One region of the Dyella sp. AD56 genome, then DNA from elsewhere that is predicted to be linked to it. Evidence: riboswitches for the same ligand, from Rfam matches in the RefSeq annotation. Region 1 holds a riboswitch; each other region holds the start of a gene.

Region 1 (9,882 bases):
ACGGCGACGAATTCGATCCGGAGCAAGTCGGGCGCACATGGATGGTGCACTTGGGGGAAGTGATGCATCGCTTCATCTGCTGGACCAATCGACGGGTCCACGCGATGCGCAGCCGCCTGGAGCTGCCCTATCTGCCGCTATCGATCATCGTGAAATCGCATATCGGCAAAGCCCTGGCCTATATCCGCGCCTACGAGGAACGCGTGGCAAACGACGCCCGCGAGCGCGGTTTCGACGGCCATATCTGCGGCCACATCCACTTCGGCCACGTGCGCGATATGGATGGCGTGTTGTACCTCAACGACGGCGACTGGGTAGAACATTGCACCGTACTGGTGGAAGACCACACCGGCGCGATGGAGCTGATCCATTGGAGCGAGCAGTACGCGCCGCTGGGGCGCGCTAGTCGTGAACTGGTGTTGCCCTCGCCTGCCGCGGCGCTGGCGCTGGCGCCGCTTACGCGAGCGAAGCTGGATTTGACGGAGTTGAGGCCGGCGGCGTAGGGCTTGGAGGGGTGAGATTTTGGTTTCGCAACCTGGCGCACTCCGCAATAGCGGTAATAGCCGGAAGTAATTTGAAGCGGCGGAGCTAGTCGTACTTTGGTGTCAGTGGTTAGTGGTCGCCTCGTGCGTTACTGCGACCTGGCCGCTTACGCAGCGGGCGTTTCGACCTCCTGCCGGAGGCCGAGTCACTTTTCTTTGCTTGCCCAAAGAAAAGTAACCCAAAGAAAGGGCGCCCCGGATGAGTTGCCTATCGGGCTAAAGCCCTCCAGGTACGCGTGCGGGTTCCGGGCTTTTCGACGGGGCTCCTGCCCCGACGAAAAGGAATCGGCATCCATGCCGATTCCCCTGCGGGCCTTTTCTCCACCCGCCCGCCGCCTCATACGGGGCCCTGGACGGTCAAAAGCTGTAAGTAGACGGCTCGTGCAGCGAAGCTGCACATCGCATCGCGGCAGAACGGTTCGCTCCTGCTCTAAGGCACATAGTCAAAGCAGAAGAGAAAGGTCATGCCGTTAGGTTGCGAGCGCTCCACATCGGTCGGGAAGCGTAGCGCGCGCTTTATCTAGCCCCAGCGATCGGAAAGCGAAACCCGCTTCAAGTCCTCTCCGCATCGGCGATGTGCAGCTTTAGCTGCACGAGCCATCTGCTTACAGCTTTTGATCTACCAGGCCCCCTGTGCGGCGGTGAGGGGTGGACGATCAGGCCCGCAGGGGGATCGGCATGGATGCCGATCCCTTTTCGCCAGGGCAGGAGCCCTGTCGAAAAGCCCGGCCACCCCTCACGAACTGGCCGGTTTCACCGGCCAGCGCCAAGTGGGGGTGCCCTTTCTTTGGGTTACTTTTCTTTGGGCATGCAAAGAAAAGTGACTCGCCCTCCGGCAGGAGGGCGAAAGCCCGCCGCAGGCGAGCCAGTTCGCGATATCGCGACAACCGAGCCACATCTGGACGACGGCAAAGAAGAAACAGCGAGGCGAGCACCCACCCCTCACCCCAACCCTCTCCCCAAAGCAGCGAGGGACAAGAACTGAGACACCCCTAACCAATAATCGCCAACACCGCCGCCAACCAAATCACCACCACCCCACCCGCAAACGCCCGCCGCGCCGCCCCAATGCGCTCCCCGCTCTCCTCACTCACCGGCGTAGTCACAATCCACGGCACCGACGCCAGCAACCCAAACCCAACAAAGGCCAACACGATCACCGCCACATCCAGCCCCCGCCACGGCACCGGCTCGTGTACGCCCCAATAGCCCAGAAAAGCCATCCCCATCGCGCACAAGGTGGCCGATGCGGAACACAACCCGACGACTGAACCTGCTGGTGCACGCATGGCAGCTGTCTCCGGCAAGGAATGCGCAGAGCCTACCGCAGCCGGAAAAAAGGAATGTCGAAATCCGGCGACCCCGTTCGTCATGAGGATATGCGCGCCAAAAAAAGGCGCCCGTTTCCCCGCCCAAGGAGTTGACGATGTCCCTGCCCGACCGCACGCCCACCGCCCCCGCCAGCGCTCTGCTGCTCCTGCTCGCCGCTGGTACGGCACATGCCGCTGCCGCCACCTATGTCATCGACCCCGCACATACCTATCCCAGTTTCGAGGCTGACCACTTCGGCGGGCTATCCACCTGGCGCGGCAAGTTCGACCGTACTTCCGGCAAAGTCGCGCTCGCTGCGCCCACCCACTGAGCACGGAATACGACCATGTCACTCACGCTCTACATGCATCCGCTGGCAGCCTATTGCCACAAGGCGCTGATCGCGCTGTACGAGAACGACACACCCTTCGATTCCCACTTGGTGGATCTCGCAGACGACACGCAACGCGCCGCGTTCTACGCGCTGTGGCCGATCGGCAAATTTCCCGTGCTCAACGACCACACGCGGGGCTGCCTGGTGCCAGAGTCCAGCATCATCATCGAATATCTTGCGCGGCATTATCCCGGCAAGGTCGCGCTAGTTCCCGAGGATCCCGACGAGGCGCGTGAAGTGCGCTTCCGCGACCGCTTCTACGACCAGTATGTCGCCGAGCCGATGCAGAAGGTGATCACCGACCGGCTACGTCCCGATGGTCAGCACGATCACTACGGCGTAGCGCAGGCACGAGAGAAGCTGCGCTCTGCGCTGGACTTGATCGAACGCGAGTTCGAGCGCGATGACGGCAAGCGCCAGTGGGGCGCCGGCGAGCACTACAGCATGGCCGATTGCGCGGCGTCGCCCGCGCTGTTCTATGCCAACTTCGTGATACCGCTGGAAGACGAGCACCCGCTCACGGCGGCCTACCTGCTTCGCTTGATGCAGCGCCCATCGTATGCACGTGTGCTACGTGAGGCCGCGCCCTACCTGCACATGGTTCCTTCCGAACCCGTCGAAGCCTGACATTTCAACCACCGCCATCGCATCAAGGAAACAGACGATGTTCATCGCACTCATCATTATCGTGGCCGTCATCGCCGTTGTGCTGATCGTGGCCGCCATGCGCCCGGATCAATTCCGCATCGAACGCTCGGCCACCATCCAGGCAACGCCCGAACGCATCTTTCCGCTCATCAACGATTTGCATCGCTGGCAGTCATGGTCGCCGTACGAGAAAAAGGACCCCGACATGCAGCGCAGCTTTGAGGGACCGTCGTCAGGCCCCGGCGCCGCCTATGGCTGGAACGGCAACAAGAACATCGGCAGTGGGCGCATGGAGATCAGCCAATCCACGCCATCCTCGCACGTGCGCCTACAGCTGGAATTCTTCACCCCGTTCAAGGCAAGCAACATCGCCGATTTCGTGCTCGACCCACAGGGCGCCGCAACGCGTATCACCTGGTCCATGCAAGGCCGCGCCAACTTCATGAGCAAGCTGATGGGCCTGGTATTCAACATCGACAAGATGGTCGGCAAAGACTTTGAGGACGGCCTGGTCAACTTGCGTAGGCTGACCGAAGAACCGGCCTGATTCCGCAGTGCAACAACACGCATGCGGGTGCGTATTTTTCAAATGCGTAACAGCAGGCTTACGCCAAGCCTAAGCAAGCTCGCTTGCGGCTGAATGGATTCGACAACGCGCACCGCATGCGTCAACCGCCTTGCGGGCGCCTCGTTCTCCGGCATGAGTCATCCATCCACCGGATGACCTACAGGGGTCACACACACCACATGCAGTGGGCGCAAGCCCAGGGGTTGTGACACCTATTAAAAACCTGTCGGAACAATGAGGACCGAAGCCCATGAAGAACCTTATGACGTCACGTTTCAGCCTGATCGCTTTCGGCATGGTCGCCGCCCTCGCCAGCGCCGGAGCCATGGCGCAGGCCACCAACCCCAACGACATTCCGGGTCATCCCCGCGTCAGCGAAGTGAACCAGCGCCTGGATAATCAGCAGAACCGCGTCCAGGCCGGCGTGGCCGATGGCCAGCTCAACGCCAAGCAAGCCGCCCGTGACGAAAAGCAGGATTCCAACATCGCCGCCCGTGAAAGCCGTGACGAAGCCGAACACGGCGGCCACCTGACCAAGCAGGAAGATAAGAACCTCAACAAATCGCTGAATCAGGACAGCAAGCGCATCCACAAGCAGCGCACCAAGTAATCGCTCACGCGATAACGCCCGAACGGCCCGGCCCTGCCGGGCCGTTCGCGTTTGTTGCGGGCACAACTTCCAGCACTGTCCCCTCCCCGCCAGCGTGCCAGTATCCGGGGACCATCATTCGGGCGGGAGGGTCGTATGGTCAGCAGGATTCTGGCAGCGGCATGCGCGTGTGCGCTGGCGTTCGGCACGGCCCATGCGGCCGACGCATCGACGGGCAAGCCGCACTATGGCGCGTGGGGCTTCGACCAGGCGGGCGGCGATACCTCGGTCAAACCCGGCAACGACTTCTTCCGCTACGCCAACGGCACCTGGCTGGACCACACGCCGATTCCCGCCGACAAACCGGCCGTCAGCTTGCGACTGGCGATGACCGATCTCACCGAGCAACGGCTGCATGACCTGATGGAAGCAGCGGCACAGGGCAAGGCCGGCGACGCGACGCTCCAAAGCAAAGTCGGGATGTTCTACCACTCTTTCATGGACCAGACCCACCTCGACGCGCTGGGCGCAAAACCGATCGCCCCACAACTCGATGCAGTGAAACAAGCTGCCACGCGCGATGCGCAAGCCGCGCTGATGGGCCGTACCAACACCGATTTCGACGGTTCTCTGTTCAACATCAGCATCGATGTCGACCTGAAGGACATCAACCAATACGCCGTTTATGTGTCGCAGGCCGGCCTGGGTATGCCGGACCGTGACTACTATCTCAAGCCGGAATTCGCGAAACAGAAGGCTGCCTACCAAGCTTATGTCACGCGCCTTCTCACGCTGGCCGGCTGGCCGCAACCCGATGCCGCGGCGAAGGACGTGGTGGCGTTCGAGACGGCCATCGCGCAGGCGAGCATCAGCAAAGTCGAGCAGCGCGATCCGGTGGCCATGTACAACCCGATGAGCGTCAGTGATCTGCAAAAGCTCGCGCCCGGGTTCGCCTGGAGCGATTTCTTCAAGGCGGCGCAACTCGGAAAGCAGGCGCACGTGGTCGTGATGGAGAAGACCGCCTTCCCGAAGTTGACCGCGCTGTATGCGAAGACGCCCGTCACGACGATCCAGGCCTGGCAGGCCACGCGCATCGCGGACAACGCCGCCTATTACCTCTCGGATCCGTTCCAGCAAGCGTACTTCGAGATGCACAACAAAACGCTGGCCGGCCAACAGCAGATCGAAGCGCGCTGGAAGCGCGGTGTGCATGCCGTGTCGGGAGGCGATTGCGAGGTAGGCGAACGCCTTTATTGCTTCGGTAATCTCGGCTGGGCGGTGGGCCAGCTCTACACAGACACGTATTTCCCTGCCGCGTCCAAGGTGAAGATCGAGCAACTCGTCGGCAACCTGAAGGCGGCCTATCACGTACGCATCGAGAAGCTCGACTGGATGGGACCGGAAACACGCAAAGAAGCGCTGAAGAAGCTCGACACCTACACCATCAAAGTCGGCTACCCCGACCATCCACGTGACTACACCGACGTCGCCATCCAAGGTGACGACCTAGCCGGCAACGTGCTGCGCGCGGCGCAAGCCGACTGGTCGTTCTACGTGAATCGTCTGGACAAGCCGGTCGACCGCAGCGACTGGAGCATGACGCCGCAGACCAACGATGCCTATAACGGCACGCTGCGCGACATCGTCTTTCCTGCCGCCATCCTGCAACCCCCGATCTTCGATCCCAACGCTGACCCCGCCATCAACTATGGCGCTATCGGCGGCTTCATTGGTCACGAGCTCACGCACGGCTTCGACGACGAAGGCCGCAAGATCGACGCGAGCGGTGCGCTGCGCGACTGGTGGACGCCCGCCGATGCAAAGGCCTTCGAGGAGCGCGCGAAGAAACTCGGCGCGCAGTACGACGCTTTCGAGCCGCTGCCCGGCGTGCACATCAACGGCAACCTGTCCATGGGCGAGAACATCGCCGACCTCGGTGGACTCACCCTCGCGCTCGACGCCTACCATGCCTCACTGCATGGCAAGCCCGCACCGGTGATCGACGGCCTGACCGGCGACCAGCGTGTGTTCCTGGGCTGGGCGCAGGCGTGGCGCGGCAAACTCACCGACGACGCCATCCGCCGCCAGGTGACCAGCGACCCGCACTCGCCGCGAGCATTCCGCGTCAACGGACCGGTGCGCAACATCGATGCGTGGTATCAGGCGTTCGACGTACAGTCGGGCGACAAGCTGTACCTCGATCCGAAGGATCGGGTGCGGATCTGGTAACCACTACCTAGCGACGGCGCTCGACAGCCACTAACGGTGAGCTGACGGCCAGGCGATGCGGTTGGTCAGCGATTTGACGCAACCGCCGTTCCGTGTCGCGGCCGCCCGTACGATGCCATCACCATCGGCGTCGTCATCATCGTAGTCACGATGGCCATCACCAGCAGGATGGTGAACATCGCGGTGTTGATGACGCCGGCATCAAGGCCCACCTTGATGACAATCAGCTCCATCATCCCGCGCGCATTCATCAGCGAGCCGATGGTGAAACTGTCGCGCCAGCTCTGCCCGGCGATGCGCGCTCCCGCCGTGCCGCCCAGCAGCTTGCCCAAAACGGCAACAGCGAGCACCAGGAGCAACGCCACACCTGCGCCGCCCGTGAGCACCTGCGCACTGGTGCTCAGGCCCGCCAGCACGAAGAACACAGGCACCAGCGTCGCCACTGTCACGTGCTCCACGCGCTCGATCAGCTTGTGCAGCAAGCGGTCGTCGCGCGGCAGGCACACGCCGAACAGGAAGGCACCGAACACGGCGTGCAAGTTGAGCCACTCAGTGATGGCCGCGCAACCAAAGGCTCCCGCCAGAAGGAAAGCGAGCACCGCAGCGTTCGCATTGCCTTCTGGGGCGTGACGCGTCAGCAACCGCGCGCATAGCGGACGCAGCACAAACCACGTCAACACGAGCAGCAGTACCAGACCCATCACGGTGCGCCAGAACGGTGCCCAGTCACCGTGCGCGCTGATCAATGCCACCACACAGGCCAACATGATCCACGCAAGCACATCGACCACGGCGGCCGCGGCAATGCCCAATCGCCCCGGCAGACTGTCGGTGAGGCCGCGCTCCTTCACGATGCGCGCCATCACCGGCAACGCGGTGATGGCGCAGGCAGTAGCGAAGAACAGCGCGAAGGCCGTCTTAGTGATGCCTGGCGGCGCGTAGTCCGCATACAGCAGCGGTGCGATACCCAGGGCGAGCGCCATCGGCAGCACGACCGAGATGCCGCCGATCCATGCGGCCGGCCGCAGCAAACCGCCGCGTGCACTAGCCGGCACACGCAACTCCGCACCGACTACCACCATAAAAAGGACCAGGCCCAGCGTACTCAGGCTCTGCAGGTTGCCCAGGCTGTCCGCCGGAAACAGTCGCTGCTGCCACGTGGGCGCGATGGCGCCAAACACGATGGGGCCGAGCGCCAGCCCCGCCAGCATCTCGCCCACCACGGCCGGCTGACCGAAGCGACGGGCGATGGCCGCAACCAGCCGCGCCGCCACGATGATCACAACAAGCTGGACGAGCAACAGCGGGTGCCCCATAGCCTCTGGCCTCGATTTGTCTGGTAGCCGGATGGCGAGCCGGGAGCTTGCCTTGCGGATTGGAAGATCCGCAACATGCTTCGCTGCATCAGGGCCGTACCGAACCATCGTCCATCGATTCTCACTGACCCTTGAGACCACCTGCCACTCACCGCAGACGCCACGTGCCATTAGGTGTTCTTCACCCCCTGCGGCAACCCACGGTCGCCTGAAAATTTCCTAGCATTTCCTAACTCCGCCCCCCTCCTGAAGTTTTCCGGCTTATCCACGCTCAATCCACAATCTATTGGGTTGACCGGCCCGAGGTAGCCCGATATGTTGTGCCTCGTCGGTGCCAATCTCAGACCTATGGTCGGACTGGTTTAAAAGGGAATCCGGTGGAAATCCGGGACTGCCCCGCAGCGGTAAGTGGAAACGAAAGCCAACAACGCACTGGCCCTCAGCGGCTGGGAAGCGGGAGCGAGTAGGCGGGTCGAAAGACCCATGTCCACGAGTCCGAAGACCTGCCGACAGCCGTGGCCACGCACCACGGTGAAGGGTGACGGCTTCCGCGGGGAAGTGCGTCGATGCGCGGGGCGCCTGCCCTGCCGCTCGACCGTCCGCGAGACTTCACCTTCATTTACTCAGCCCTGCGCGCGCGAGCAGGCAGTTGATGACCAAGCTTGGAGCGAAGTCGCCATGCAACCTATTGATACCACTGGCCGCGAGCGTGAAGACGAGCGCGCCGACACCTCTGCTTTCTCTGCCGACACCGCCGTGGCCGAAGCGCCGCGCACGGATACCCCCTTTGCCCTGACCCCACCCCACAACCCCGGCCAGATGCGCGTGACCAAGCGCAACGGCCGCCAGGAAGTGGTGGACGTGAACAAGATCGTCCGCGCCGTTACCCGTAGCGCGGAAGGTCTGCATGCGGTCGACCCGATGCGCGTGGCGCTCAAGACCATCGGCGGCCTGTACGACGGCGCCACCACGCTGGAACTGGATCAGCTGTCCATCCGCACCTCGGCCGCCCTCACCGCCGAGGAACCCGAGTACGGCCAGCTCGCCGCGCGCCTGCTGGGCGCGTTTGTCGACAAGGAAGTGAGCGGCCAGGAAATCCAGAGCTTCTCGCAGTCCATCGCGCGCGGCTCGGAACTGGGCATCCTCAACGAACGCCTGCGCGACTTCGTTTCCGCCAATTCGCGCAAGCTCAACGACGCGATCGATCCGCTCGCCACGCGCCGCTTCGAGTACTTCGGCCTGCGCACCGTCTATGACCGCTACCTGCTGCGCCATCCGCAGCTGCGCAAGGTCATCGAGACGCCCCAGCATTTCTTCATGCGCATTGCCTGCGCGCTCGGCGGCAACGAGATCGGCGAAACGCTGGAGCTGTACCGCCTGCTGTCCTCGCTGGAGTACATCGCCAGCTCGCCGACTCTGTTCAACGCGGGTACCGCGCACGAACAGCTCAGCTCGTGCTTCCTGCTCGACTCGCCGGCCGACTCGCTGGAGTCGATCTACGAGAAGTACGGCGACGTGGCCAAGCTCAGCAAGTTCGCTGGCGGCATCGGCCTGGCGTACTCGCGCGTGCGTTCGCGCGGCTCGCTGATCAAGGGCACCAACGGCCACTCCAACGGCCTGGTGCCGTGGCTGAAGACGCTGGACGCCTCCGTGGCGGCGGTGAACCAGGGCGGCAAGCGCAAGGGCGCTGCCTGCGTGTACCTGGAGCCGTGGCACGGCGATATCGAAGAGTTCCTCGAGCTGCGCGACAACACGGGCGACGATGCCCGCCGCACGCACAACCTCAACCTGGCCAACTGGATCCCAGACGAGTTCATGCGCCGCGTGGAGACCGACGGCGAGTGGTCGCTGTTCGATCCCAAGGTCGTGCCGCACTTTGTCGACAGCTGGGGCGAGACGTTCGAGAAGGCCTACCGTGAAGCGGAGGCCGCAGGCCTCGCCACCAAGAAGGTCAAGGCGCGCGAGCTGTACGCCCGCATGCTGCGCACGCTGGCGCAGACCGGTAACGGTTGGATGACCTTCAAGGACCGCAGCAACGCCACCAGCAACCAGACGGCGAAGCCGGAAAACGTCATCCACCTGTCGAACCTGTGCACTGAAATCCTGGAAGTCACTAATGCCGATGAAACGGCAGTGTGCAACCTGGGCTCGGTGAATCTGTCGCGCCACGTAGTGGACGGCCAGTTCGATTTCGACAAGCTCGCCGCCACGGTGCGTACCGCCGTGCGCCAGCTTGATCGCGTCATCGATCTCAACTTCTACCCGATCGACACCGCCAAGGTCGC
Region 2 (9,882 bases), on a different contig from region 1:
TCGTCAACGCGGTGTTCGCCAAGAAGTTCGACGACATCGCACTGGTGCCGACCTTTGTGCTCACCCCGCTCACCTACCTGGGTGGCGTGTTCTATTCGGTGGATCTGCTGGGCCAACCCTGGCGCAGCATCTCCATGATCAACCCCATCCTGTACATGGTGAACGCGTTCCGCTACGGCGTGCTCGGCGTGAGCGACGTGCAGATCGGCGTGGCTTTCGCGGTGATGTTGGTGTTCGTGATCGGCCTGACCGCCGTGGCGCTGCACCTGCTCAAGCGCGGCGTGGGCATGCGTTCCTAACCGCAATATGCAGGAGCGCACAGCGTGCGCTCCTGCAAACGAACCAAAGATTGATCCATGCGCGTCAACAAATACATCAGCGAAGCCGGCATCTGCTCCCGTCGTGAGGCGGACGAACTACTACTCGCCGGCCGTGTCACCATCAATGGCGAAGTCGTCACCACCGGCGCGAAAGCACTGGAAGGCGACGAAGTGCGCGTGGATGGCGAGATCGTCAAGGCACGCATCCTCGCCGCCACACCGTCCGCCAAGCGCGCGGTGTACATCGCGCTGAACAAGCCGGTCGGCGTTACCTGCACCACCGACCAGACGGTGAAAGACAATATCGTCAATTTCGTCGACCACCAGGAACGCGTCTTCCCCATCGGCCGCCTGGACAAGGATTCCGAAGGCCTGATTCTGCTCACCAGCAACGGCGATATCGTCAACGAAATCCTGCGCTCGGAAAACAACCACGAGAAGGAATACCTCGTGGCCGTAAACAAGGCGGTGACCGACGAATTCCTGCAAGGCATGGCACGTGGCGTACGTATCCACGGCCAGATGACCAAGCCATGCAAAGTGCGCAAGATCGCCAAGTTCGGCTTCGCAATCGTCCTTACGCAGGGTTTGAATCGGCAGATTCGTTTGATGGCGGCGGAGTTTGGTTATCGCGTGACGCAGTTGCGGCGTGTGCGCATCGTCAACGTGAAGCTGGGGCATTTGAAGGTGGGGCAGTGGCGGAATCTCACCGATGCGGAGTTGAAGGGGTTGTTGCCTCAGCGGACGCAGTGGTAGTTGGCGTCAGGTTGCTCTTCTCCCTCGCCCCTTTGGGGAGAGGGTTGGGGTGAGGGGTGGGTGCTCGCCTCACCGTTTCTTCTTTGCCGTCGTCCCTGCGAAGGCAGAGATCGAGTTTCGCCAGTGGTCGGCTGTCGCCTCGTGCTTTATCGCGACCTGGCCGCTTACGCAGCGGGCGTTTCGATCGTCTGCCGACGACGCGAAGCTAGTCCCGTGGAACACAGCGGGTAGTTCGGAGCGCTTCGCAACGCGCCCTCGCGGAGAGGACTTAAAGCAGGCCTCGCTACGCTTCCCTACCGGTGTGGAGAACTCGCCACGGAACGGCATCGTCTTTCTCTTCTGCCTTGGCTTTGTGCACTAAAGCAGGAGCCACGCGACCCGCCGCGATGCGATGTGCGGCGCAGCTGCACGAGCCGTCCGCTTTCGCTTTTGACCTTCCGGCCCCCTGTGCGGCGGTGAGGGGTGGACGACAAGGCCCGCAGGGGGATCGGCATGGATGCCGATCCCTTTTCGCCAGGGCAGGAAGCCCTGTCGAAAAGCCCGGCCACCCCTCACGAACTGGCCGGCGCAGCCGGCCAGCGCCAAGTGGGGGTGCCCTTTCTTTGGGTTACTTTTCTTTGGGCAAGCAAAGAAAAGTGACTCGGCCTCCGGCAGGAGGTCGAAACGCCCGCCGCGTAGGCGGCCAGATCGACGCTACGCGACAATCGAGCGATAACGCTATTGGACCCCGGCCTACGCCGATGTGACGGCTAAAGATGAGACGATAAGGCGAGCACCCACCCCTCACCCCAACCCTCTCCCCGAAGGGGAGAGGGAGCAGAACTGGGGCTCTATGCGCGCACCGCGCATGACCATCCTCACCCCTCGGGGCCACGACACCACCACCAACCTCCGGCAGGGCCCCCACCTTCCCCCGTCTGCTACCATTCGCCCCGCCTGAGGTGACCATCGGCCAACCAGCCGATAGTTGAAACGGGAATCCGGTGCGGCGCCAAGGCGCCTATTCCGGAGCTGCCCCCGCAACGGTAGGCGAGTGCGATCCAGGGGATCGACGGAGCGACAGGAAGCCACTGTGCCGAGCGCATGGGAAGGCGTCGTTCTGGAAGACACATGTCTTCACCCGCGAGCCCGGAGACCGGCCTCGAGGTATGACCAGACTGGCGGTGGGCCATGTTGGGGAGCCGTGCATGCTGCACGGGTGCCTAGCCTTCTTCCGCCTGTCTTTTTTTCATGCAATCCGCGCGGGCAGGCGCGGTTGAGGAGCTGTGTTTTGGCCATCCGAATTTCCACGATCCGTCGTTCCGTGCTGGCGACGGCGCTGTTGAGCGTCATTTTTCCCGCGTTCGCTGACGACACGACCAACCTGGACGGCGTCGTTGTCACCGCTACGCGCACCGAGCAGACCCAGAACCAGACACTGTCGGCCGTCACTGTGATCGACCGCGCCGATATCGAGCGTCTGCAGCCAGCGTCGCTGGGCGACTTGCTGCGCGGTACGCCGGGCATGCAGATCGCTAACAACGGTGGCCCGGGCAAGTCCACCAGTGCGTTCCTACGTGGTACCGAGGCGGACCACGTGCTGGTGATGATCGACGGCGTCAAGATCGGCTCGGCCACACTGGGCCAGGCGGCTCTGCAGGACATTCCAGTCGATCAGATCGAGCGCATCGAAATCGTGCGCGGCCCGTTCTCCAGTCTTTACGGCTCGGAAGCGATTGGCGGCGTGATCCAGATCTTCACCCGTCGCCCGGAAGGTGCCTTCGTGCCGTCCTTTAGCCTGGGTGTAGGCAGCTACCGTGACCTCAACGGTTCGGCGGGCTTCGCTGGCAAGAGCGGCGATGGCTGGTACTCGCTGGAGGTGTCGCACGACCAGACCCACGGCATCAATTCGTGCCGTATCGGTGCGGCCGAAGTGGGCGCTGCGTGCTTCGCCGACCAGCCGGACAAGGACGGCTATCGCAATACCGCGTTGACTCTGCAGGGTGGTTACAAGTTCGACGAGCAGTGGGATGCGGACGTGCGCCTGTTCCGCAGTGAAGGCCACAATTGGTATGACGGCAATTACACCGACTCCGACAAGAGCGCCACGCAGGTGGTGGGTGGCCGCGTGCACTATCGCCCGGCCAGCAACGTCAAGCTGACGCTCAGCCTCGGCACCAGCGACGATTTCGAGAAGGATTATCTCCAGGGCGCGTACGTCAGTCGCTTCGACACGCATCGCGATGTCGGCACCGCGCAGGCGGACATTGGCTTCTGGGGCGGCCTGCTTAGCACGGGCTTCGACTGGCAGCGCGATCAGGTGGACAGCACGGCGGGTTACATCAACCCATTTACGCAGGCTCCGATCGACAGCCGCATCAACCGCGGCGTATTCGCGCAGTGGCAGCAGACCTTCGGCAGCCAGTCGGTGCAGGCCAGCGTGCGCCACGACGACAACAGTCAGTTCGGCAGCAAGAACACCGGCAGCCTGCTGTGGGGCTGGGACTTCACCCAGACCCTGCGCCTCACCGCCAGCTACGGCACGGCGTTCAAGGCGCCGACCTTCAACGACCTGTATTACCCGTACTACGGCAACCCGGACCTCAAGCCGGAAACGGCGCACAACATCGAGCTCGGTCTGCGCGGTAGCTATGGCTGGGGTTACTGGTCGTTGAATGCGTTCCGCAACAACGTGAACAATCTCATCACCTACGATGCCGCTACCCAGGCGGCAGCCAACGTGGACAAAGCACGTATCCGTGGCGCGGAAGGCGTGGTGAGCGGCCATGTCGCCGGCTGGCTGGTGACGGGTACGGCCACTTGGCTGGATCCGCGTGATGAATCCACCGCCTACGAAGGCAACCTGTTGCCGCGCCGTGCGCGCCAGACGGGTAATGTCGATATTGATCGCACCTTCGGCGATTTCAGCGTGGGTGGTACGTGGTTCGTGTCGGGTCGCCGTTACGACGATCTGGCCAACCAGCACCCGCTGGGCGCCTATGCGATCACCAATCTGCGCGTGGCCTACGCCATCTCTCGGGACTTCAAACTACAGCTGGCGCTCAATAATGCGTTCGCCAAGAACTACGAGACCGCCTGGTACTTCAATCAGCCGGGTCGTAACTACATGTTGACCCTGCGTTATCAGCCTGCGCAGTAAGCCATGACACCGGGCCCCGCACGGGGCCCGGTGCTGTTCCACGATGCATCGATCAGGAGAGCTTCCGTGAAAGCACTGTCGGTTTCCCGTTTCAACGCGCTCTGGCTGGTGCTGATGGCGGTGATGATCGCCACCCGCTTCAAGCACTTCGGCGACGTGCTGCACTTGCCCGATGCGTCGATGGCGGTGTTCTTTCTCGGCGGCCTGTACTTGCGTCACCACTGGACGTTCGTCGTGATGGTCCTACTTTCAGTCGCGCTGGACTGGGTGTCCATCAGCTTTGCGGGAGTGAGTGATTTCTGCATCACTCTCGCTTACTCGTTCTTGCCGTTGGCGTACGCGGTGCTGTGGTATGCAGGCCGTTGGTACGCACCACACATGGATCGACGCATGCTGTCGCTACTGGGTGCGTTCGGCGTATCGCTTGTCGCTGCCGTGTTGTCGTTTGCCATCTCCAACGGCTCGTTCTATTGGCTGGGTGGTCGCTACGCGCAGCCGCACATGACCGAATACGTGTCGCGCTTGTGGCTGTGGGGGCCGTTGTTCGTGCGTACCACCCTCATTTACGTGGCTGTGGCGCTGGTGCTGCATGCGCTGATTGAGCGGCTCGCGTCGTCTTCCTCTGAACACGGGAACGCAAAGATATGAACGAGCACCACGACGCATCGACCCCAGAAGAGCGCCACCGCGAGCGCATGCAGCGGAAGAAGGAGCTGGTGGATCGCAAGATTGCCCGCGCCACCATCGAACGCGGCGTGTTGGTAGTGAACACGGGCAACGGCAAGGGCAAGAGTTCATCTGGCTTTGGCATGCTCGCGCGTTCGCTGGGGCACGGCTTCCGTTGCGGCGTAGTGCAGTTCATCAAGGGCAGCTTTTCCACGGGCGAAGAAGCGTTCTTTCGTCGCTTCCCGGAGGAGCTCGACTACCACGTGATGGGCGAAGGCTATACGTGGGAAACGCAGGACAAGGCGCGCGACATTCAGGCGGCGGAAGCGGCCTGGGCCGTGGCGGCAGGGATGCTTGCCGATCCCTCATACGATTTTGTACTGCTCGACGAGCTCAATATCGCGCTGGTGAAGGGCTACGTCGATGTGGTGAAAGTATGCGATGCGTTGCGAGCGAGGCCACCGCAGCAGCACGTAGTGATCACCGGGCGTGGCGCGCCAGACGCGCTGGTCGAACTGGCTGATACAGTGACGGAAATGCGCGTGGTAAAGCACGCGTTTCAGGCGGGCATCAAGGCACAGAAGGGCATTGAGCTCTGACGCGTCGTCCGGGCGTGTCGAGTGGGTAAAGATCAGGAGTCATCGATGAGCGGCCAAAGCGTCTCGTGTCCCGCATTGCTGGTGTCTGCACCGGCGTCGGGGCAGGGCAAGACCTCGGTGACGGCAGCCCTGGCGCGCTGGCATACCCGCAATGGCAAGCGGGTGCGTGTGTTCAAGACGGGGCCGGATTTCCTCGATCCGATGGTGTTGGAGCGGGCGAGCGGCACACCGGTGTACCAGCTCGATCTGTGGATGAATGGTGAGGATGATGTGCGTGCGCGGCTGCATGAAGCGGCTGGCGCGGCGGACCTGATCCTTATCGAAGGCGTGATGGGCCTGTTCGATGGCGGCCTGTCCAGCGCCGATCTCGCGCAGCGCTTTGATGTGCCCGTGCTGGCCGTGATCGACGGATCCGCCATGGCGCAGACGTTCGGCGCGCTCGCGCTCGGGTTGGCGCGTTATCGCGAAGGCCTGCGCGTGCATGGCGTGGCCGCCAACCGGGTGGGCAGTGCGTACCACGCACAATTGCTTGCCGGCAGCCTGCCGGGCGATTTGCATTGGCTCGGAGCATTGCCGCGCGACGCGGCGATGGCGCTGCCGGAGCGGCACCTCGGCCTGGTGGCCGCCGCGGAGCTGAGTGATATCGATGCGCGGCTGGACGCACTGGCCGACGCATGGGCGACGCACGCCTCCGCCGAACTCCCTCCACCAGTGTCGTTTCCAACCGCCTCGCGCTCTGCCGTGCCGAAGACGTTGCATGGCGTCCGCATTGCTGTTGCACGCGATGCAGCCTTCTGTTTCCTCTATCCGGCCAATCTCGACTTGTTGCGCGAGGCCGGTGCGGAGTTGCGGTTCTTCTCGCCGCTGGCCGGTGAGGCGTTGCCTGCTTGCGATGCGGCATGGTTGCCAGGGGGCTACCCCGAGCTGCACCTGCTGACGCTTTCGCAACAGGACGCCTTGCGTCACGAGCTGCACGCACACGTGGAGGCCGGCCGCCCATTGCTTGCTGAATGTGGCGGCATGCTCTACGCGCTCGATTCGCTGGCGAGTGTCGATGGCTCCGCATTCCCCATGACGGGGTTGTTGCAGGGGCGTGCGCAGATGCAGTCGCGTCTGGGCGGTCTTGGTATGCAGTCCGTGGCGTTGCCTGAGGGCGAGCTGCGCGGGCATACCTTCCACTACGCCTTGGCGCAGATCGACGAAACACCTCTGGCCATGGCGAGTAATCCCGACGGCGGACCGAGCAGAGAAGGTGTGTATCGGCGCAAGCGTTTTACGGCGAGCTTCATGCACCTCTACTTTCCTTCCAATCCTGACGCAGCAGTAGCCTTGTTCCGACCATGATGACCGCGCTGGCCATGGTGTTGGCGGTACTGCTGGATGCGTGGCTCGGCGAACCACGGCGATGGCACCCGCTGGTGTGGTTTGGACGTCTGTCACGCTTCATTGAGTCTCGCTGCCACGCCGATCGGCGCATCGCCGGTGTTCTGGCGTGGGTGTTGGCCGTGCTTCCGCTGACGGCGGTGACATGGTGGTTCGATGCATGGTTTTTGCATAAGGCCTCGTGGCTGTCGTTCGCTTTCGAGGTGTTCGTGCTCTATCTCGTCATCGGTTTGCGCAGCCTCGCCGACCACGCCATGCCTGTTGCACGTGCGCTTATCGATGGCAACCTCGTTGGCGCCCGCGCTGCGGTGGGGCGCATGGTGAGCCGGGATACCGGTGTACTGGACGATGCGCAGGTTGCCGCGGCAGCGACGGAATCGGTGCTGGAGAACGGCAACGACGCGGTGTTCGGCGCGCTGTTCTGGTTTGCCGTGCTCGGCGCGCCCGGTGCTGTGCTTTACCGGTTGGCCAATACGCTGGATGCGATGTGGGGTTATCGCACCGCACGTTACGAGCGCTTCGGCTGGGCCGCGGCGCGCATCGACGACGTACTCAATTTTCTTCCGGCGCGGCTCACCGCGTTGAGCTATGTGCTGCTGGGTGATGCGACGGGTGCATGGCGCTGCTGGCGTACGCAGGCACCGCAATGGGATAGCCCCAATGCCGGGCCGGTGATGGCGTCGGGCGCAGGTGCTCTCGGGGTGTGCCTCGGCGGTGCGGCGCCTTACGACGGGGTGTGGGAACTGCGTCCAGCGCTTGGTGAGGGTGAGCCGCCTGACGCGCATGCCATCGTGCGCGCGTTGCGGCTGGTTCGGCGCAGCGTTGCCTTGTGGCTGGGTGTGATGGTGCTGCTAGGACTCGTGCGATGGGGCGCTGGCCATGCTTGAGCATGGCGGACGCCTGCTGCAAGCGGCCCGTACCTACGGCATCCCGCCAGATCGCTGGCTGGATCTTTCCACCGGCGTCAGCCCGTTTGCATGGCCTGTGCCGTCGGTACCCGCTTCGGTGTGGCAGCGGCTGCCCGAAGACGATGACGGACTGGTGGAGATCGCCTGTGCGTATTACGGCGCGTTGCACGTACTGCCTGTCGCCGGTTCGCAGGCCGCCATCCAGGCCTTGCCCGTGTTGCGTCCGCCGTCGCGTGTGGGCGTGATTGCGCCCGGCTACAACGAACATGCGCATGCGTGGCGCCGTGCCGGTCACATGGTGGATATGCTGCCTGCAAGCGCCTTGCTGGCTGACGTGTCGCGTTTCGATGTGGTCGTGCTAATCCATCCGAACAACCCCGGAGGCGATCGGTTCGATCCGGCGGCCTTGCGCGCCTGTCATCAGGCGCTGGCATCGCGTGGTGGCTGGCTGATCGTCGATGAGGCTTTTATGGACGCGACGCCGGGCGAGAGCCTGTGTGGCGAGACGTGGCGCGAGGGTCTGGTCGTGCTGCGCTCCGCAGGCAAGTTTTTCGGGATGGCCGGTGCGCGCGCGGGATTCGTCGCGGCGCAACCCGAGTTGCTTGAAGCGCTGCGCGACCGGCTGGGGCCTTGGACGCTCAGCGGGCCGACGCGTTTCGTGTTGAAGCAGGCGCTTGCCGATGTGGCATGGCATGCGGAGGCGCGCGAGTGGTTGCGCTCGGCCAGCGATCGCCTGGCGTCGATGCTGTCGCGTTATGGGATGGTGCCCACCGCAGGCTGCGCCTTCTTCCAGTGGTGGCAGAGCATGCATGCAGAATCCGTGCACGTGGCTTTGGCGCGGCAGGGCATCCTGACCCGGCTGTTCTCGACACCGGCCAGCCTGCGTTTTGGCCTGCCCGCCGATGCCGATGCTTTCCAGCAACTCGACGAGGCGCTGCAATCACTCAAGCGGGAGAAGCTGTCGCCATGACTGCCGGTGTGCTGATGGTGCAGGGCTGCACGTCCGATGCGGGCAAGAGCACGCTGGTCGCGGGTCTGTGTCGATGGCTTTATCGGCGCGGCGTGTCGGTGGCGCCGTTCAAGCCGCAGAACATGGCGCTCAATTCCGCGGTAACGGTGGATGGCGGGGAAATCGGCCGCGCGCAAGCAGTGCAGGCGCAGGCGGCGGGGCTGCTTCCGCACACCGACTTCAATCCGGTGCTGCTCAAGCCCGACAGCGACATTGGTGCACAGGTGATCGTGCATGGGCATGCCATAGCCACTATGGACGCGCGCCACTATCACGACTACAAGCGCATCGCGATGGATGCCGTACTGGCCTCGCACCAGCGGCTGGTGGATCGCTACGAGGCGGTGATCGTCGAGGGTGCCGGCAGTCCCGCCGAGATCAACCTGCGCGATCGCGATATCGCCAACATGGGCTACGCAGAAGCGGTGGACTGCCCGGTCATCCTTATCGCCGACATCGACCGCGGCGGTGTATTCGCACATCTGGTCGGTACGCTGGCGTTGCTCTCGGAAAGCGAGCGGGCACGTGTGGGCGGCTTCGTGATCAATCGCTTCCGTGGCGACATCGCCTTGCTGCAGCCAGGGCTGGATTGGCTGGAGCGCGAGACCGGCAAGCCGGTGCTCGGCGTGTTGCCTTATCTGCATGGCCTGCAATTGGAGGCCGAGGATGCCTTGCCGCGCGAGGCCGCCTTCAAGGCGAACGCCCGGCTGCGCGTGGTTGTGCCGGTCTTGCCGCGCATCAGCAACCACACCGATTTTGATGCGCTGCGTGCGCACCCGGATGTCGAATTTCAGTTCGTGGGTGCGAATGAATCGCATCCAGCGGCGGATTTGATCGTGTTACCCGGCTCCAAGAACACACGCGCCGATCTTGCGTGGCTGCGTGAGCACGGGTGGAACGAAACGCTGGCGAGACATCTGCGCTATGGCGGCAAGGTGATTGGCATCTGCGGTGGCTTCCAGATGCTGGGGGGATTCGTGCATGATCCACAGGGTATCGAGAGCACGCCGGGCTCGAGCAATGGACTGGGTTGGTTGCAGATGGAGACCACGCTGGAAGCACGCAAGCAATTGCGGCGCGTGGAGGGAAAGCTAGTCCTGGA
Region 3 (9,882 bases), on a different contig from region 1:
CAGGTAGTCGAACAGGGTTGGCAGGGGCACCGGCAGGGCTACGCGAAGGACGGCGGGCATGAATACCTCTTGGAGAACCAGTGTAACCGGCCCGTTGCACTGGACGGAATTCCAGCCGGGTGAAACGCGCGGATTCACCGTTTGGCTGCCTGGCGATGGCTTGCGCATGCTTGCTGCCCTGTCATCTAGAAAGGACAGCTAAGTGACTAACGGCAGGGGGCTTTTCATGTTATCCACAACCTCTGTGGATAACTCTGTGGATGGCCCGTTGAGGGAGGCCTCTGGGGCGCATGAAAGCGTCCTTCCGTACGCGCTGTTCAAGTTTTAGCCACCAAAAAAACATCAATAAATACATTGAGTTGAGTTTTTTGCTTGGCTAGGGTTCATACAATTGCCATAGGCATGGGTCTTGCCTTGACAGCCATGTGACGCTGTGCAAAACCCCCGTTGGAAGCGCTTTACGGGCTTGCCGAAATTGCGTAGGTGCCCGGTTTGTGTGTGATTTGTGTCACAGAAAGTGGCCGGTGGCCGGGGTCAGTTCGTTACGCCCAGAATCGCTGCAAACGCGAGCGCTACCGAAGCCAGGATCGTGTAGCACCAGCCGACGAACAGGTACTTCACGATCGTCATGAACCAACCCTGCCGATAGACCTTCTTTTGCATGATCAGCAAATAGACCAGCGTCCAGACCCACAGGGCCCACTGCAGCAGGCGTAGCGGTGTGCCCACCCAAGCCGCATGGGGTGTCAGCCAGGCCTGCAGGGCGTACAGCATCATGCTCAGTAACAGGGACAGGAACAGGAAGGCGTGGCTGTGCAGCGCCACGATCAGGTGTTCCATATAAAGCCGGCGCTTGAAGAAGTAGGTGAACTTCAACAGCAGGGCAAACAGGGGCATCAGCACAAACATGGTCTGCGGCAGTGCATGGAACACAGAGGCTACGACGCGCTCCTCTGCCTCAGCTGCCTGCTCACCGCCGTTCGACATCTCTCGTATGTTGGACACGGCCCGCGCTCTGGAGCGATCGAGGCTGTGGTTGATAGCTGCGGGGAGCCACGGGATGTCGATCGCGAACGAGGTGAAGTCCATGTCTTCGACGGTGACATTGGGCATCGCTGGGGCATGAAGCTCGGCCAATCGATGGTTGGCGTGGTCGCGCTCCACGTTGACCAGACGGTTGTAATGCTTCGCCTTCTGGTCGCTTTGTCCCTTGGACTTCTCGATGTCCTGGCGCATTTGCTCAAAATGCGCCCGCACGGCGTCCGGGGTTGTGTCTTTGGCGAACTCGCCGGTGCCGACACTCGCTTTGGAGCCGAACTCCAATAGGCCGGAGCTCCCCATGACCAAGTGAGATACGAAGAAGGCCAGCAGGGCCAGCACGAACATCAGGCGGAACGGCGCCACGTAACGCTGGCGGCGGCCCGAGAAGTATTCCAGGGTGAGGAAGCCGGGCTTGAGGAACAGTGGCGGCAGCGTGTGGATGACGCGGCCGTCCACGTGCAACACCATGTCGAGGGTGTCTTCCACCATGTGATGCATGGGGCGCAGCACGGTGTGGATGGACTGCCCACACTCGTGGCAGAACTCGCCCTGCATGGGCGCGCTGCAGTTGGCGCAGTGCACGCCTTCGAACGAGACGATTTCTTTCTTCATGCCCTCTCCCCCCGGGATGATCAGCCGCGGATCTTGGCACAAGCGGCTTGCGTAGACAGCAGTCGTGGGGCGTTTCTGAAAGCGCTGTCGGTAAGGATGACGACAGGACTGGGTTAGACTGTCAGCCTAGGAGTCCTTCTATGCTGTCTTTCCGCCCCGATCGCGCCAAGGTGGCGCACGAGGTCGGCGCCACAGTGCGCCTTGCCCTTCCCCTGATCGCCGCGCAGCTCGCCGCGGTGGGTCCGAACTTCGTCGATGCCGTGCTCGCCGGGCACCTGAGTGCGCACGTGCAGGCGGCGGTGACCACAGCGGTCAGTATTTGGGCGCTGGCGCTAGTCAGCGGTCTGGGCATGATGATGGCGGTGCCGCCGTCGGTCGCCCAGTTGGACGGCGCGGGGCGCCGTCACGAAGCGGGTGCCGTGTTCGTGCAGGCGTTGTGGCTGGCCTGGGGCATGGGCATCGTGTTGTGGTTCCTGGTACGCCATGCCACGCCGTTGCTCGATTGGATTGGCGTGGTGCCGACGCTGCGCACCGACGTCATGCACTTCCTGCACGCCATCAGTTGGGCGGCGCCAGCGATGACGAGTTACTTCGCCATCCGCGGCCTGTCCGAAGGCCTGTCGATGACGCGTCCGTCGATGTACTTCGGCTTTGGTGGCCTGTTGGTGCTAGCGCCGCTGGGCTACGTGCTGATGTACGGCAAGTTCGGGTTGCCCGCGCTGGGCTCGCTGGGCAGCGGCATCGCCACCGCGACGGTGTTGTGGCTGGAGATGCTGGCGTTCCTATGGTTCGTCATCAAGCACCCGGCCTATCGCGACGCCAACCTGCGCGGCGGCATGGCCTGGCCCAAGCCGAAGATGATTCTCGAGCTGGTAAAAATCGGCGGCCCGATGGCCGTGACGCTGCTGGCCGAGGGTGGACTGTTCGTGGCGGTGGCGCTAGCCATCGCGACGCTGGGCGAGACGGTGGTGGCGAGCCATCAGGTGGCGCTGAGCGTGGCGACCATTGCTTTCATGGTGCCGCTGGGGTTGTCGATGGCGATCACCGTGCGGGTGGGCAACGCGGTCGGCCGTGGCGATGCCCAGGGCGTGCGTTATGCCGGCCTTTGTGGCGTCGGGCTGGCGCTGTGCGTGCAGACCGTTTCCTCAACGGTCATGCTGACCCTGCCGCACGTGCTGGCGAGTGCGTACACGCATGATGCCGGGGTGATCGCGCTGGCTGCGCAGCTGATGGTGCTGGCCGGGTTGTTCCAGTTTTCGGACGGCATCCAGGTCACCTCCAACGGTGCACTGCGCGGCCTCAAGGACACGCGGGTGCCGATGGTGATTACCCTGTTCGCCTACTGGGGTGTCGGTATGCCGGTGGGCTGGTGGCTGGCGTTCCGCCACGACATGGGCGCGCGGGGCATGTGGATCGGCCTGATCGCCGGGCTGACCATGGCGGCCATCCTGCTGTTTACGCGCTTGTACCGCAATACGTCCCACGAACGCTGGCGCCGTACCCCCTAAGGTTGTTCGGTGCCTTACGGCCAATCCCAACGCGGGAACGGGTAAAGATGACGGGCATGTGCGGTTCGTACCACATGACCTTCACCACACGAACAGCTACGCTGTTGTGGACATCCTGAGGAACCTCGCATGGCGGAGCCCCGTACGAACGGCTTTTGGGCCTTTCTCTGCGTTCTTGGACGCGGTATCAACATCGTCAGGTTGACCCTTCTCAACCTGATCTTCTTCGCCTTCCTGTTTCTGTTCCTGCTGGTGCTGATTGTCGGCTTTGCCGGCACTCGCGCTGAGCACGTCATTCAGAGCGACAGTGTGCTGGTCATCAAGCCCAAGGGCGATCTGGTCGAGCAGTACAGCATCGACCCGATGCAGCGCGCGCTGGCCAGTCTGTCGGGCAACCCGCCCAAGCAGATCCAGCTGCGCGATCTGGTTGGCGCCATCGATGCCGCCGCCAAGGACGCACGCATTACGCGCATCCTGCTGGAGCCGGGCGAGCTGCAGGGTGGCGGCTTTGCCGCACTGCGCGAAGTGGGCGCGGCACTCGACCGCTTCCGCGCTGCCGGCAAGCCGGTGGTCGTGTGGGCGCCGAGCCTTGACCAGGGCCAGTACTACCTCGCCGCGCATGCCGACCGTGTACTGGTCGATCCGCAGGGCGGGGTGATGATTACGGGCCTGGCCAACTACCGCTTGTTCTACAAGGATCTGCTCGACAAGCTCGGTGTGGACGTGCACTTGTTCCGCGTCGGCCAGTTCAAGAGCGCCGCTGAGCCGTACATCCTCGACCACGCCTCGTCCGAAGCGAAGGAGGCCGACAGTTTCTGGATGGGCGGCCTGTGGGATAGCTATATCAACGAGGTGGCCAAGCTGCGCAAGCTGGATCCGGCCACGTTGCGTACGGATATCGACACGCTGCCGGAGACGATCGCCAACGCCAAGGGTGATCTCGGCCAGCTCTCGCTGGAGCAGCACCTGGTCGATGGTGTGGCGACGCCGGCCGAAGTGAACGCCATGATGCGCAAGGAAGGCGTGCCCGCCGGCAAGAAGGGCGAGGGCTTCCGCCAGGTATCGTTGTCGCAATATGAAGGCACGATTTCCGAAGACGCCACGCAGACGCCGGGTGTTTCCGTGGTGGTGGCGGAAGGCGAAATCACCGGTGGCAAGCAGCCGCAGGGCACGGTGGGCGGCGATTCTACGGCCGAGCTGATCCGCGCAGCGCGTGAAGACAAGCGCACCAAAGCATTGGTGCTGCGCGTGAACTCGCCGGGTGGCGAGGTGTATGCCGCCGAGCAGATCCGCCGCGAAGTGGCACTGACCCGCGAGGCCGGCATTCCGGTTGTGGTGTCGATGGGTAACGTTGCGGCCAGCGGCGGCTACTGGATCTCGATGAACGCCGATCGCATCTACGCCGAGCCCAACACCATCACCGGCTCCATCGGCATCTTCGGCATGATCATGACGGTGCCGGGTACGCTGGATAAGCTGGGCGTGAAGAGCGACGGCGTGGGCACCAGCCCGCTGGCGGGTGCGTTCGATATCACGCGTCCGCTCGATCCCAAGGTGGGCACGGTGATCCAGGCCACCATCGAGAAGGGCTATCGCGATTTCGTCGGCAACGTGGCCAAGGCCCGCGGCAAGCCGTACGACGCCATTGATGCCATTGCGCAGGGGCGCGTGTGGACCGGCCAGCAGGCGCTGGATCGCGGTCTCGTCGATCAGCTTGGCGGTATCGGTGAAGCCGTTGCCGACGCTTCGCAGCGCGCCAAGCTTGGTAAGGACGCACCGGTGCGTTACGTGGAAGAGCCGATGGGTGGCTTCGCACAGTTCCTGATCGGCCTCAACAACGATGCGATGGTGCAGATGGCGCAGTCGTACGGCGTGCAGTTGCCGTCGTGGGTTGCCCACATCAACACGATGGCGCCGGAACTGAAGTTGTTGCGCACCGCACAGGCGGGGCGCCCGAACGTTTACGCCTACTGCTTCTGCTCGCCACGTTGAACCGTGGAATCTCGTCGCGCCGTCGCGCGACGAGATTCCGATACATCGAGCCGCCGCCGATTTCCGGTGGCGGCTTTTTTTATGCCTCGACAGTGGCCGATTCGCGCATGCGTCGTGCCGACGCGACCATGGCGACGAGGGCTGCACGCACTTCGGTCCAGCCGCGGGTTTTCAGGCCGCAGTCCGGGTTCACCCATAGCTGTTCCGGCTTGAGCACGTCGGCGGCCTTCTGCAAGAGCTCAGTCATCTCTTCGACGTTTGGCACGCGGGGCGAATGGATGTCGTAGACGCCCGGGCCAATGTCGTTGGGATAACGGAACCGCACGAAGGCATCGAGCAGCTCCATGCGCGAGCGGGACGTCTCGATGGAGATCACGTCGGCGCCCATGGCGGCCACGGCTTCGATGATGTCGTTGAACTCGGAGTAGCACATATGGGTATGGATCTGCGTGTCATCCTCCACGCCCGATGCGGTAAGGCGGAAGCTTTCCACTGCCCAGGCGAGATACTCACTCCAGTCCTTGCGGCGCAGGGGCAGGCCTTCGCGCAGTGCCGGTTCGTCGATTTGGATGACGTGGATGCCGGCGGCCTCGAGGTCGAGTACTTCGTCGCGCAACGCGAGGGCGATCTGGCGGCAGGTGGTGGAGCGCGGCTGGTCATCGCGCACGAATGACCATTGCAGCACCGTCACTGGGCCAGTGAGCATGCCCTTCATTGCACGCTTGGTGAGTGACTGCGCATAGCGCGACCAGCGGACGGTCATCGGTGCTGGTCGCTGCACGTCGCCGTAGATGATCGGCGGCTTTACGCAGCGTGAGCCGTAGCTCTGCACCCAGCCGAGCTTGGTGAAGGCAAAGCCGTCCAGCTGTTCGCCGAAGTACTCCACCATGTCATTGCGTTCGAACTCGCCATGCACGAGCACGTCCAGGCCAATGTCTTCCTGGAAACGTACGCAGCGCTCGGTTTCGGCTTCGAGGAAGGCCTCGTAGTCCTCGATGGAAAGCTTGCGGGACTTGAATTGCGCGCGGGCTTCGCGCACCTCATGCGTCTGCGGGAACGAGCCGATGGTCGTGGTGGGGAACAGCGGGAGATGCAGGTGCTGCTGTTGCGCTGCCTTGCGCGCGGCATGCGGTGAACGACGCGACAAGTCGGTCGCGTCGATGGCCGCCATGCGCTCCGCCACGACGGCGCGATGCACGCGTTCGGACTGCTGGCGGGCCAGCTGTTGCTCGCGGGCGGTGTCCAGCGTGGTGTAGGCGCGCACTAGCCCCTTCACAGCATCGGCCAGTACTCGAAGTTCGCCGATCTTCTGCGTCGCGAAGGCAAGCCATGACTTGAGGTCCGCGGGCAGCGCGTTTTCAACGGAGGCATCAACCGGTACGTGCAGCAGTGAACACGACGGTGCAATCTGCACGCGCTTACCGAAGCGGTCGTGAGCACGACGCAACGTCCGGAGTGCGCGATCCAGGTCGGCGCGCCACACGTTGCGTCCGTCGACGAGGCCGAGCGAGATGATCTTTTCCTCGCCCAGTGCGTCGAGCACGGCGTCGAGCTGCTCGGGTGCGCGAATGAGATCGATATGCAGGCCGTCGACCGGCAGCTCCGCAGCCAGAGGCAGATTCTCGCCGAGCGGACCGAAGTACGTCGCAAGCAGTAATTTCGGGCGTTCCACTGCGGTCAGGGCGTGGTACGCCAAGCGGTAGGCCGCGTGATCGTCACCATCCTGATCCAGCACCAGGCAGGGCTCGTCGATCTGTACCCATTCGGCGCCGGCCTGCTTGAGCTTCGCCAACAGTTCCGCATAGACAGGCAGCAAGCGCTCCAGCAGTGCCAGGCGATCGCTGCCATCCACGGCCTTGGAGAGCAGCAGGAAGCTCACCGGTCCCAGCAGGACGGGGCGAGCATCCAGGCCTTGCGCGCGGGCTTCCAGATACTCCGCGACTGGCTTATCGCCGCGAAGGCGGAAGCTCTGTTCCGCGTGGAGCTCCGGCACCAGATAGTGATAATTGGTGTCGAACCATTTGGTCATTTCCAGCGCATGCAGGTCGATGCCGTCGCGCTGCCATCCTCGCGCGAGCGCGAAGTAGCCGGCGTACGCATCGCGCTCGACCAGGGAGCGATAGCGCTCGGGAATGGCATCGAGCAGGAAGGCTGTGTCGAGCACGTGGTCGTACAGCGAGAAGTCGTTGCAGGGAACGACGTCGGCGCCGGCGTCCCGCTGCAATGCCCAGTGCTTTTGCCGGAGTGCTGAAGCGGCTTCTTCCAACTGCTGCGACGTGGTTTCGCCGCGCCAGTAGGACTCCAGTGCATGCTTGAGCTCGCGCCGCGGGCCAATGCGGGGGAAGCCCAGGTTGGTAACGGTAGTCATGTTTGCGTGTCCTCGATTCGTGATGAATGAGGAACGAAGGAACTGCGCCAAAGCGATGCGGACAGCATCGACCTCCACGCCAGCGACCTTCGCCCCCTCGGGCGAACCGGAACAGCCGCGGGCGGGCACGGAGGCGCACGCCGTGGGCGCGGGCCATGGCGCGACATCCGGCCGCTTCCCCTCGGAAGCTCCAGGTCTGACAGAAGGACGAGCCTTCTGGCCGGGGCAGGTCTTCGGGCTCGTGGACATGAAGCACGTCAATGCTTCGCCTACTGTTCGCCGCTTCCCGGCCGAAAGGGCCAGTGCTTATGGCGAAGGTCGTTTCCACACACCGCTGCGGGGCAGCGCCGGAATTGGCCCTTACGGGCCGCACCGGCTTCCCTTTTAATTTCATCCTTTCATCGCGATGAAAAGATGAAAACCACCAGCGGCGCAAAAGTACGCCCGCGCGCCAGGGCGCGTCAAGCGATTTCCGCGGGGGGATTGGACGGCCAGACGGCCTTATGCGATCGCTGCGCTGTAATAGTCGCCGTGGCGTTCCACGCACACGGGCATGCCGAATGTTTCGGAAAGCAGGGCGCCGGTGAGCACGTCGTGCTTGGCACCTTGCTTGTGCAGGCGTCCGTCACGGAGTAGGGCGACCTGCTGGATCTCGGGGAGAATCTCTTCTACGTGGTGCGTCACCAGCAGCAGCGTGGTGCCCTGACGCGCAAGGCCGCGCAGGTTCTCCAGGAAACGCCGGCGGCTCGCCATGTCCAGGCCCGCGCAGGGTTCGTCGAGCAGCAAGGCGCGTGGTTGATGCACCAGTGCGCGAGCAATGAGCACACGCCTCGCCTCACCGGTGGACAGGCTGGCCATGGTGCGCCCAAGTAGATGCGTGGCGCCGGCTTGATGCAGTGCTTCGTTCGCTCGCTCGCGCATGGTCCGCGTGACGTAATGGTCGAGCCCCAGCCGTTGCGCGGCGAAGAAGCTGGACAGCACGGCTTCGGAGACTTCGAGCGTCGCGTCGGTGGTGCAGTCGTGTTGCAGGGAGGGCGACACAATACCGAGCAGCCCGCGCAGATCGGAAACGTGCCAACGATCGCGGCCGAATACACGCACCGGAGCGCGGCCGTCTTCCCGCGCGAGCGGGTACAGCTCGCGCGTGATCAAGCGCACCAGCGTGGACTTCCCCGCGCCGTTGGCACCGAGGATGGCGGTGTGCTGGCCAGCGCCAATGCGCAGGCTGAAGCGATCGAGGATCAATCGGTCACCGCGCATCACGCTGGCATCGTCGATGTCCAGCAGTGGCGCGTTGGCAAGTTCGTCGTGATGGGCGTTCATGCCGGACACGATGCTCGTCCAGACGTCCATTTGCCAAGTGCCGAACATTTACTGCTGTGCTGCCTCGATCTGTTGCTGCTGCTTCTTCGCCTGTTCGTCCACGGTCTTCTGCACATCCGCCGCGCGTTGCTCGTCCTTCTTCATGTCGTCCCACGGCGTCGCCACGCGCGCGGCGCTGGCGGCAGCGGGGGCGGACTCCGGTGCGGGCGCTTTGCCGGAGCAGGCGGTCAGGGAGAGCAGACAAAGCAGGGGGACTAGTCGTTTCATGGAAGGCCTCTCCGATGGAAGGTCACACCTGCATGGTAGCGGGCCATGCTTGGCGCAGAACGTGTACAGGCTCTAAGCTCGACGCATGAACGCACGCATCGATGCCTGGCAGCTGCAAGGACACACCGCCCTGATCACCGGAGCCAGTAAGGGCATCGGTTACGCCACTGCCCGTGAATTGGCTGGCCTCGGCGCCAACTTGCTGCTGGTGGCACGCGATGCTGATTACCTGGAACAGGTGCGTGTGGAGTTGCTGGACGACTTCCCAGGCATCGAGGTGTTGGCGTTCGGTGCAGACCTGGGACAACAGGAAGATCGCCTCGCCGTGTTCGACTGGGTCGCCGATCTCGGTGCGCCGCTTTCCCTGCTGGTGAACAATGCCGGTGGCAACCGTCCCGCGCCGACGCTGGCGTATCACGAGGACGAGTACCGGGCGATCTTCGAGCAGAATCTGTTCTCGGCCTTCGAGATGTGCCGGTTGGCGCACCCGCAGCTCGTGCAGCACGCCAATGCAGCCATTGTGAATGTGGGTTCCGTCTCAGGCGTGACGCATGTGCGCACGGGATCGCCCTATGGCATGACCAAGGCCGCCCTTCATCAGCTCACCCGCAATCTGGCGGTGGAATGGGCGGCGGATGGCATCCGTGTCAACGCGGTAGCGCCCTGGTACATCCGCACGCAGCGTTCCGAGCCGGCGCTTGCCGACGACGAGTACCTCGATGAAGTACTCGACCGCACACCGCTGCGCCGCATTGGCGAGCCGGAGGAAGT

What was found. A riboswitch is a leader RNA that binds a small molecule or an ion and turns the genes downstream of it on or off. The one in region 1 is predicted to bind cobalamin.
Region 2: linked by a shared signal. The riboswitch ahead of btuB (TonB-dependent vitamin B12 receptor) and the one ahead of DyAD56_RS03945 (ribonucleoside-diphosphate reductase subunit alpha) in region 1 are both predicted to bind cobalamin.
Region 3: linked by a shared signal. The riboswitch ahead of metE (5-methyltetrahydropteroyltriglutamate--homocysteine S-methyltransferase) and the one ahead of DyAD56_RS03945 (ribonucleoside-diphosphate reductase subunit alpha) in region 1 are both predicted to bind cobalamin.

What each region holds. Positions count from the first base shown of each region.
Region 1 covers NZ_NRDP01000004.1:100,968-110,849, forward strand. Annotated here, with positions in the region: gene DyAD56_RS03905 (UDP-2,3-diacylglucosamine diphosphatase) at 1-503, shown strand, start outside; gene DyAD56_RS03910 (hypothetical protein) at 1,535-1,831, opposite strand; gene DyAD56_RS03915 (YceI family protein) at 1,969-2,184, shown strand; gene DyAD56_RS03920 (glutathione S-transferase family protein) at 2,200-2,874, shown strand; gene DyAD56_RS03925 (SRPBCC family protein) at 2,912-3,442, shown strand; gene DyAD56_RS03930 (hypothetical protein) at 3,714-4,073, shown strand; gene DyAD56_RS03935 (M13 family metallopeptidase) at 4,209-6,281, shown strand; gene DyAD56_RS03940 (cation:proton antiporter) at 6,347-7,597, opposite strand; cobalamin riboswitch at 7,910-8,123, shown strand; gene DyAD56_RS03945 (ribonucleoside-diphosphate reductase subunit alpha) at 8,276-9,882, shown strand, end outside.
Region 2 covers NZ_NRDP01000001.1:215,902-225,783, reverse strand. Annotated here, with positions in the region: gene DyAD56_RS01015 (ABC transporter permease) at 1-299, shown strand, start outside; gene rluF (23S rRNA pseudouridine(2604) synthase RluF) at 357-1,076, shown strand; gene DyAD56_RS23780 (hypothetical protein) at 1,569-1,715, shown strand; cobalamin riboswitch at 1,999-2,235, shown strand; gene btuB (TonB-dependent vitamin B12 receptor) at 2,347-4,215, shown strand; gene DyAD56_RS00995 (hypothetical protein) at 4,330-4,863, shown strand; gene cobO (cob(I)yrinic acid a,c-diamide adenosyltransferase) at 4,860-5,480, shown strand; gene DyAD56_RS00985 (cobyrinate a,c-diamide synthase) at 5,526-6,824, shown strand; gene cbiB (adenosylcobinamide-phosphate synthase CbiB) at 6,821-7,750, shown strand; gene cobD (threonine-phosphate decarboxylase CobD) at 7,743-8,741, shown strand; gene DyAD56_RS00970 (cobyric acid synthase) at 8,738-9,882, shown strand, end outside.
Region 3 covers NZ_NRDP01000007.1:77,536-87,417, forward strand. Annotated here, with positions in the region: gene DyAD56_RS06435 (primosomal protein N') at 1-60, opposite strand, end outside; gene DyAD56_RS23855 (hypothetical protein) at 59-202, shown strand; gene DyAD56_RS06440 (DUF3667 domain-containing protein) at 535-1,653, opposite strand; gene DyAD56_RS06445 (MATE family efflux transporter) at 1,794-3,161, shown strand; gene sppA (signal peptide peptidase SppA) at 3,291-5,153, shown strand; gene metE (5-methyltetrahydropteroyltriglutamate--homocysteine S-methyltransferase) at 5,233-7,521, opposite strand; cobalamin riboswitch at 7,728-7,962, opposite strand; gene DyAD56_RS06460 (ATP-binding cassette domain-containing protein) at 8,023-8,844, opposite strand; gene DyAD56_RS06465 (hypothetical protein) at 8,893-9,111, opposite strand; gene DyAD56_RS06470 (SDR family oxidoreductase) at 9,197-9,882, shown strand, end outside.